DNA from 4 places in the Mangrovibacillus cuniculi genome. Region 3 is predicted to be linked to each of the others. Evidence: riboswitches for the same ligand, from Rfam matches in the RefSeq annotation. Region 3 holds a riboswitch; each other region holds the start of a gene.
The links. A riboswitch is a leader RNA that binds a small molecule or an ion and turns the genes downstream of it on or off. The one in region 3 is predicted to bind thiamine pyrophosphate.
Positions count from the first base shown of each region.

Region 1: linked by a shared signal. The riboswitch ahead of tenA (thiaminase II) and the one ahead of thiT (energy-coupled thiamine transporter ThiT) in region 3 are both predicted to bind thiamine pyrophosphate.
Region 2: linked by a shared signal. The riboswitch ahead of G8O30_RS00295 (Ykof family thiamine-binding protein) and the one ahead of thiT (energy-coupled thiamine transporter ThiT) in region 3 are both predicted to bind thiamine pyrophosphate.
Region 4: linked by a shared signal. The riboswitch ahead of G8O30_RS02725 (ABC transporter substrate-binding protein) and the one ahead of thiT (energy-coupled thiamine transporter ThiT) in region 3 are both predicted to bind thiamine pyrophosphate.

Region 1 covers NZ_CP049742.1:233,382-235,584, reverse strand. The annotation lists gene thiM (hydroxyethylthiazole kinase) at 1-544, opposite strand, end outside; gene tenA (thiaminase II) at 541-1,233, opposite strand; TPP riboswitch at 1,389-1,497, opposite strand; gene G8O30_RS01120 (PAS domain S-box protein) at 1,762-2,203, shown strand, end outside.
Region 2 covers NZ_CP049742.1:64,179-66,381, reverse strand. The annotation lists gene G8O30_RS00300 (DUF2200 domain-containing protein) at 1-334, opposite strand, end outside; TPP riboswitch at 584-689, shown strand; gene G8O30_RS00295 (Ykof family thiamine-binding protein) at 815-1,456, shown strand; gene G8O30_RS00290 (ECF transporter S component) at 1,446-2,039, shown strand; gene G8O30_RS00285 (ABC transporter ATP-binding protein) at 2,029-2,203, shown strand, end outside.
Region 3 covers NZ_CP049742.1:2,703,367-2,705,569, forward strand. The annotation lists gene G8O30_RS13630 (ParA family protein) at 1-141, opposite strand, end outside; gene thiT (energy-coupled thiamine transporter ThiT) at 447-1,028, opposite strand; TPP riboswitch at 1,090-1,191, opposite strand; gene noc (nucleoid occlusion protein) at 1,284-2,174, opposite strand.
Region 4 covers NZ_CP049742.1:528,620-530,822, reverse strand. The annotation lists gene G8O30_RS02730 (thiamine-binding protein) at 1-61, opposite strand, end outside; gene G8O30_RS02725 (ABC transporter substrate-binding protein) at 61-1,047, opposite strand; TPP riboswitch at 1,145-1,254, opposite strand; gene G8O30_RS02720 (YjcZ family sporulation protein) at 1,374-1,484, opposite strand; gene G8O30_RS02715 (aminoglycoside phosphotransferase family protein) at 1,551-2,203, opposite strand, start outside.

The DNA.
Region 1 (2,203 bases), 670 kb from region 3:
TTTTTACCTTATAGACCGTATTCCCGTCCGTGATAATATCGATTTCTCCCGTCATTCCAACCGTACATTTATGTTTTGTCGCCACCAATTCTGCAATGTACTCAGCGCTATGAGACCCAACTCCAGCGTCCACCCCTTTTGCTTGCCACTCCACATCTGCTATCGTTGCAAGCTCTCCAATATTCCCACGAATCACATCCACATTCACTTCTTGCAAAATAGTCTGAACAACACGTCGACGAAATTGACTTGCCCCAACTCCTACTGGATCCAGCACGACAGGAACTCCTTTTACATTCGCGGCTTTTCCAGCTAAAATCATTGCTTCCACAGTAGTAGGGTTTAACGTACCGATGTTTAAAACGACGGAGGAAGCAATAGTCACCATATCTTCCATTTCTTCTGGTGAATCCGCCATAATCGGTGAGGCCCCTAAAGCAAGCAATCCGTTAGCAGAAAAGTTGGCTACCACGATATTGGTGATATTGTGAACCAAAGGATTCTCTTGTCGAATCTTTTGTAACAGCAGCCCATCATATATCATCGTTGTGCCACCTCTCTATTCATCAACGAATCCCACGATTCTAATGACCAACTCATCTCCCAAAATGCTAACTCGTAATAGCTACTCTTCACGAAATGTTTCTCTATTCTATCTTTCTCATGATCTGATAACTCACCTACCAGCTCATCTAAACGATTAATTTGTTCTGTCACTAGTTCACCAAACCAATCTGATGCATAGGTTGCAATCCATTTATCATAGATTGGATGGTTTGGTTTTGCGTGTTGCAACTTCTGGCCAATCTCATAATACAGCCAGTAGCAAGGCAAAATCGCTGCTAGTAAATCCGCTAACGTCCCTTCTTCTGCGGCACGATACATATGGGACGTATAGGCGTAAGCAGTCGGAGCTGGTTCAAACGCTTGAATCTCTTCTTCTGTAATATCTAATAGTTCATAAAAATGTTGATGCAAGGAAAGCTCTGCCTCAAATGTGTGACTCGCATGTGTCACAAAACGCTGCGCAGTATCCATATTGTCTGATTTAATCGCACCGAGTGCTTGCACTTTCGCAAAATGGTGTAGATAGTAAGAATCTTGCATCACATAGTGTCTAAAGTTCTTTACCGGTAAACTACCGTCTGCAATCCCTTTGACAAACTGGTGCTGAAAGCTTGCTTCCCAAATCGGTGCTACTTTTTCTCGTAAGTCTTTTGTAAAAGTGGTCATTATGAATCGCTCCTTTTTTGTTTTAGATGGAACATGAATACTCATCTAAGAACGGACCACATCTCGTGATCAACGATGAGTGGTTACTGGTCACGTAACAAAAAAGCCACTCCCAATGGAAGTGGCGTTAGAAGGTCAATAAATAATAAACACATTGAACGACTCGCCCACTTCCCTCCGCTAGTATGAACTAGATCAGGTTCAAAGGGTCTTTGCGTAACACGCTCATCTCAGCCTATTGTATAGGCCCCCCTAGTGGTAAAAATATGTAGTTGTGACGTTTCTTTCACTATAACATGTCAGAAAATTAATTCAAGCAAAAAGATAACTACCTCATTGATCAAACGTTTGTTTAAATTTAATGTCGAAATAGCACGAAGGAAACTCAACCAAGATCTATATAATTTTACGAGAGTTAGTGTATCTATCTTTGTTATCTGATAAGCTAAAAGTTAAGATAATCCACTTCCGTTAAGGTGTCGTTAAAAATAATTTAAAATACAATAAATGAAAAAGTAGGTATCGTATATGATAGATGAATTTTTGCATCAAAACCCTTTTGAATCAGATGATACCATAGAGGTAATTCTTACAAGATTGGTAGGTTACTTGTCAGAAATATTTACAGAAGCTACCGTTACCACAATGATTTATGATGAATCGTCTCAAACACTTAATCCCGGACCAGGATATGAAGCGTTCCCAAATTCTTACACGAAGGTTGCTAGTAACCTCCCTTTACGAATGGGTGGATGTGGAGTTGCTGTAGCAGAAAAGCGCGTAGTAATAGTAGAAGATACACACAAAAGCGAAATATGGAAGCCTTTTGTCGTTCACAGTGATAAAGTTGGTGTTCGAGCTGTTTGGTCCGTTCCTATAATCTTCCGAGACAAAATTTATGGCACATTCGCCATCTACCACTTTGCCCCATATACACCTACAGAATTAGATATCAAGTTAACTATTTTAA
Region 2 (2,203 bases), 500 kb from region 3:
TCTCCATCTTCTTTCCTTTTGCCAATTCATCAATTAACTTGTCCAGATAACGAATTTCTCGCATTATTGGCTCTTCAATATCTTCTACTCGAACTCCACAAACCACACCTTTTACTAATGCTCTTGCAGGATTCATATTTGGCGCTGTCTCAAAGAACGTCTCAAAGTCTTTCTTCTCTGCCAACACTTCTGCCAACTGCTCTTCCGTGTAACCTGTTAACCAGTAGATAATTTCATCGACTTCTTCTTTTGTTCGTCCTTTTCTTTCTGCTTTGGAAATGTAATGAGGATAGACACTTGCAAAACTCATGGTGTAAATTTTATGTTTCGTCATGAAATTTTTCTCCCTCTCTAATTATCAAAATTGGTATAACCATTCTTAAGGCCATTACCTCTACAAACTCACATAACAATCATTTAACTTTTATCATTCTCAGAAAAATTTCAAAGATCTAACCAGCGTCATACTTACTCTCATCTTACAAAAAACAACCTCATTAAATCAATTCGTGATTAGTACACCCCTTTACAAACTACTTGTACCAAATGTACAATGACTTAGAAAACGATTAACAACTGCATACTTGTGCACTAGGGGAGCTCCATTACGGGGCTGAGATAGGTTCGTGCCTAGACCCTTAAGACCCGATCTAGATAATACTAGCGTGGGGAAGTGCAGCGACGACACGAATCGCTTTTACTAGTTTACTAGGCTATTGTCTAGTAGGTTATCTACATATCGTGCTCCGACACTGCATCTTTCTAACAAGGTGCAGTGTTTTTTCGTTTATCTCGAAAGTAGGAGCTGATAGTGATGACAAATCAACCAGTAGTTTGCGGTACTAGCCGTATTGTAGGATGTAATATCTCCCTACATCCAATGACAGACAATTTTTTAAACATTATTTTAGGTACTTTAGAAAAGGTGGATACATCACGAGTATGGATGAAAACAGATGATGTCAGTACATGTATCCGTGGTAAAGCTCATCATGTGTTTGCAACAGCAAAAGCAATCTTGGCTTACGCTTCCACTCATGAAGTACATGTAGCATTCCACGCAACATTTTCCATTGGTTGCCCTGGAGATACAGCAGGTGATGCTTACATGGAGGCAGATGACTCTGTTCCTAATAAGGAGCAAGTGCGTGAAGTAGCTGACTCTATTTATGTAGGAAGCCAGTTTGCTCTTTATCCAATGAATGAACCAAACTATATGGGGCTTATATACGACGCGATCGGTACCGCTACCAAGCATGGAACGTATTCTCAAAGTAAGCATTACGCTTCTCGACTAGATGGGTCTATTGAGGAAGTTTTCCATTCCTTAGAACAAACATTTACAGAAACAAGTGAGAAAACTAGTCATGTTGTGATGACGTTTCATGCCTCTGTCCATAGTCCATCACACAGTGGCAATGAGCTAGAAATACGAGGTAGCGCACATGTTAAGTAAATGGTCTCTTCGTGAAGTAATGGTGATGTCTGCTTTGGCAGTTGTCTTTGCTGTCGTCTATTTATTATTTTTACAAGTTGGAAATGTATTGTTCGGCGTCATGGGACCGATGGGATACGAAGTGATTTTTGGGATTTGGTTTATCGTTTCCATCATTGCCATGTACATTATTCGCAAACCTGGAGCTGCTGTGATTTCGGAGACAATGGCAGCCACAATTGAAGTGCTAATTGGTAATGCCATAGGACCGTCCTTAATTTTATCTGGTTTGATTCAAGGGCTCGGGGCAGAAGCTGCTTTTGCGCTAACACGATATCGTAGTTTCTCCACACTTACCCTTATCATGTCTGGTGTAGGTGCAGCTGTATTCAGTTTTGCATGGGGATTTTATGTATCAGGTTTCGCTCAATTAAATCCTTGGCTTCTAGGTAGTATGTTTGCGGTACGCTGCCTATCTGGTGCCCTTCTTGCTGGTTTACTTGGAAAATGGTTAACGGAGAAACTTGCTGATACTGGAGCATTAAATAGCTTCCCAATCGCCAAAGAGAGAAAAAATCGAGGAGGCGGTTCGCATGCCGCATAACGAAATCATAAAGGTTGACAATTTATGTTTCTCCTACGAGGAAGAGAGCCCACCTCTCTTTCCTCCTCTTTCTTTTTCTTTACAAAAAGGTACGATAACACTCTTAAAAGGTCCAAGTGGAAGTGGTAAAAGTACCATTCTACGATGTATAAATGGGCTTTATC
Region 3 (2,203 bases):
GCTTGTGGCATTTCCTTGAGGATCGACATCAACTAAAAGAACTTTTTTACCTATATGAGCCAAACAAGCTCCTAAATTTACGGAAGTAGTGGTTTTTCCTACTCCGCCTTTCTGATTAGCGATCGAAATGATCTTGCCCATTCTTTTCACCTACCTCTAGTTTCCTTCTAAAATGGCAAGCCTGATTACTATTTTATCAAAAAAATAGAAAAAGAGTGTGAATAAAATGAATTGAGTAGAAAGATTTATCGAATAATGTTAGGAATGAGAGAAAGTATGCCTATTTAGTCAAAATAAAGAGAGAAATAGGAGGATACAAGTAGGAGTGTAAAAAATACGGTTACTCTCCTTTTAAATTTCTTCCCTTGCACACGATACACAATAATTAAAGGTGCTGAAGCGGAATTAATTCCGCTTCAGCACCTTTTAGTCATTTCTATTCACACTTATGCTGCACGGTCAACGAGCTCTTCTGGGATTAGTAGTTGCTTTCTAGTCTTCACCAATAAGTTAATTACTATAAAGCATAGAATGGCAGACCCTAACGCTGTTAATCCGTTCGCGTATAAAGAAAAGATCCACGGAGATAGATTCTCTGGAGCGTATTCTGCAAAATAAACTACGCCAGCGATGAAATGCCAAAAATACCTCGCTACTGTCCCAATCATGACACCTGCTAACACAAATAATATTGCACTGACGTTTTTTTGTTGTAACGATCTAGTAACTCTCTTCGATACAAGTCCAGCAAATCCGATACAAGTGAAAGCAATGAAATACTCAATAATTACTTGAGAAGGAGCTACAATCCACGCTTCACCTAACACAACTTGCAGCGTCCCCCACAAAAATCCTCCTAGAAGCCCAATTCCAACTCCCCTTCTCATAGCCAAAATTAATATGGGCACCATGGCAAAAGAAATAGAGATACTTGGTGAAAGTTTAATGGAAGGTAAAAGGTCTACTAGCAACGCAAAAACCGCCATGATACTTGCTTCCACTAATTTTACTAATTTTCCTGTTTGCATAAAAAAACTCTCCTTTTTTTGTACCAAAAGAGAGAGGGAAAACAGCATGAATTCCAAGTATTCATGCGCTCTTCCACATCCCTACGTTAGCATTAACTAACAGGTTCGAAGGGTCAGAACACATAAGTGTTCACTCTCAGCTTTCGCTCCCCTTGTGGTAACGTATTTTATTCTTTTTTATTTTACCAATTGTAAGAAAAAAGCTCAAAGAAAAGCTGTCGACAAATCATCAACAGCTTTTCCTCTAGTTATCTATTAAGATTTCTTTTTAGGAATTTTAATCGTAAATTGATAATACTCGTCGAATTCCTCTTCTGCAGCATCTAAATTTATTCCACTATCCGTTACCATCGTTAAAGACTGACGTATCGTGTTAACAGCAATACGCATATCCTTACTAAACGCCTTTCGTCTTGCTTTTGATGGTTCTGGATTCTTTTCTAGCATTTTAGATACACGGTCTTCTGTTTGCTTAACATTAAAGGATTTCTCAATAATATCTGCTAACAAAGCAATTTGAAGATCCGGTTTCTTTAAAGGTATTAATGCACGAGCATGTCTTTCTGTAACAAATTTTTGTAAAACTGCATCTTGCACTTCTTTAGGCAGCTTTAATAAACGCAATTTATTCGCAATGGTTGATTGACCCTTCCCAAGTCTTTGTGCCAGTGCTTCCTGCGTTAAGCCATGAAACTTTAATAACTTTTCGTATGCAAATGCTTCTTCAATCGGAGATAACTCTTCCCGTTGAAGGTTTTCAATAAGCGCGACAGAAGCCATCTCTTCTTCAGACATTGTACGCAAAATAGCGGGAACTCTTTCCCATTGAAGCATTTGAACAGCTCGCCATCTTCGTTCTCCAGCGATGAGCTCGTACTGATCTTCTGCAATTTTTTGCAATACAATAGGCTGAATAATACCATGCTGAGAAATTGTTTCCGCTAGCTCAGCTATTTTGCTCTCTTGAAAGACAGTTCGAGGTTGATGACGATTAGGTACAATCTGATGAATAGGTATTTGGTGAACTTCATCTCGTTCCACTTCTACCACTTCTATCGGTTCTGTTTGTTCCACTTCTTGTGTATTTTCTTGAACAGGCTCTTCCTTTTCTGAAACACCGAAGAGTCGAGAAAAAGGACTTTTCATCCTTTTACACCACCTTTGTTGTAACTCCT
Region 4 (2,203 bases), 960 kb from region 3:
TAACGTCCTTTCCATTAGGTGTTTTGGGAATAATTTGTACCGAAACTAATGAGTTAGCCATTATTGTGCCTCCTTAGGAAGAAAGTCATTTGTAAAGGCTTCCTCCGCAATAAATTCTCCAGTTAATAACTCGTTTTCTTTCATCCAATTAGCGTAGTTAGTCCAAACAGTTTCTTTTTGCTGCCCCCAATACTCTGCATCACGAGCATACTCATTCGCTAACCATTTCTGACTTGCTTTTACTAGTTCTTCATTTAAGTCAGGTACTGCATCAATTAAGTGCTGAGCAGCGTCTTCTGGATTTTCCATTGCGAAATTATACCCCGCTGCTGTTGCTGATAAGAATTTTTCAATTTGCTCTGGTTCTTCTTTCACCTTATCTTCACTCGTAATAATTACTGGCGTGTAGTAGTCCAGATTATCCGAGAAATCTGTTAAATACAGCATGTTAACTGGTTCGCCTCGGAGTTCTGCTTCGATTCCAGTCCATCCATAGAAGATCCATGAAAAGTCAATATCTCTCTTAACTGCTGTAAAATAATCTGCATTTCCGATGTTAATATTTTCGACTTTAGACACGTCTACGCCATCTTGCTTCATCACAGCGCCTAACACCGCTTCTTCTACCGGAGCTCCGAATCCACCGTATCGTTTACCTTCAAAATCTTTAGGTGACGTAATATTTTTATCTACAGGTGAAGCAAAACCTGACGTATTATGCTGAATAATCGCAGCAACTGAGACAACAGGTATGTCTTCAGTTCTGGATAACGTGACGTTTTCTTGATAACTAATACCGAAATCTGCTTTTCCAGATGCTACTAGCGCCTCTGCTCCTGCTTCTCCTGGTAACATGATGTCCACTTCTAGCCCTTGCTGCTCAAAGTAGCCTTCCGCTTCTGCAACATATAATCCTGTGTGATTCGTATTTGGGGTCCAATCTAAGACTACTGTTACTTTGTTATCTTCCTGACTTGCTTGGTTTCCACAAGCACCCACTAAAATAGCGCTTGCAATGGTAATTACAGAAAAAAACTTTCTTTTCATCTTTCTCCTCCTGTTCGAACGTTCGCTACAAATGGTTTTCCTCACTTAATATGGGCAAACGAAAAAGCGCCCAAAACCATTTGGGCGCATATGTATGAGGTAATTAACATATGTTCCCTACGCTGGTCTTAGCCAGATCAGGTTCTAAGGGTCTCCGTCTCTCGGACATGATCTCAACTGGCATCACCAGTTCCCCCACACATCGTTCTTATTATTTTTTTTCAGTATCCCATAAAGTAATGATTTCGTAAAGAAAAAAGGATAGCCCATAGGACTATCCCGTTTTCTGCAGAAATTCTCTCGCATACTTTAAAAGGTAGACTTTATTAGTCTAGGTAAGCTGCTCCAACGATAATTAAAAGGATGAAAAGAACAACGATTAATACGAAAGTTGAACCGTAGTTATTTCCACAACCGTAACCGTAACCGAAACACATGAGCAATCACCTCCGAATGAGTATTGCCGTGAGCTTTACCTCACATTTATACTTTATTCAGATGGCTCAATAGTGTATGGACTTATCCCCATTGTTACTATGAAACTTTACACATTCGTTAATTAGTCCATGAATTACTTCTGAGTCAATCCACTCTTTACAACGATTTTGCGCCTTCCAATCTTCTTTTCCTTGGTAATAATCCGCGTAGTTTTTCATGATTGAAAAGAAAAGACAGAAGAAAACAAACGATTGACTAGGGATGCTTTTCATTACCCATTCCCGAAGCAGTATTGCTTTCTCTTCTTGATAAGCGTTCTTCTTACATTCGTTTACCCAAACATATGCAATATCATAAAGTATAGGTCCATAGCTCACTAAACCAAAGTCGAGTAAGAAAATAGTATCTTTGCTAACAATCCAATTGAAATAATGAGGGTCTCGATGAATGACGCCATATTGTTGATGATTCCATTGATACGTGTACATATCCCAAAACGTTGAATTTGACTGGAAAAGTAGTAGGTATTCCTTTAACCAATCTTCCAACGTCCATTTCTCTTGTCTAACGATATAATTTGGAATCGGAAATTCTTTTATAATTTTCGTGCCTAAAGAAGAAAATGTCTGTAAAACAGCATAAATCGAATCCACATCTTCTAAGGTGCTACTTCTTCCATCTACCCATTCAAAATCTATCCATAATTCAGATGGGTCTG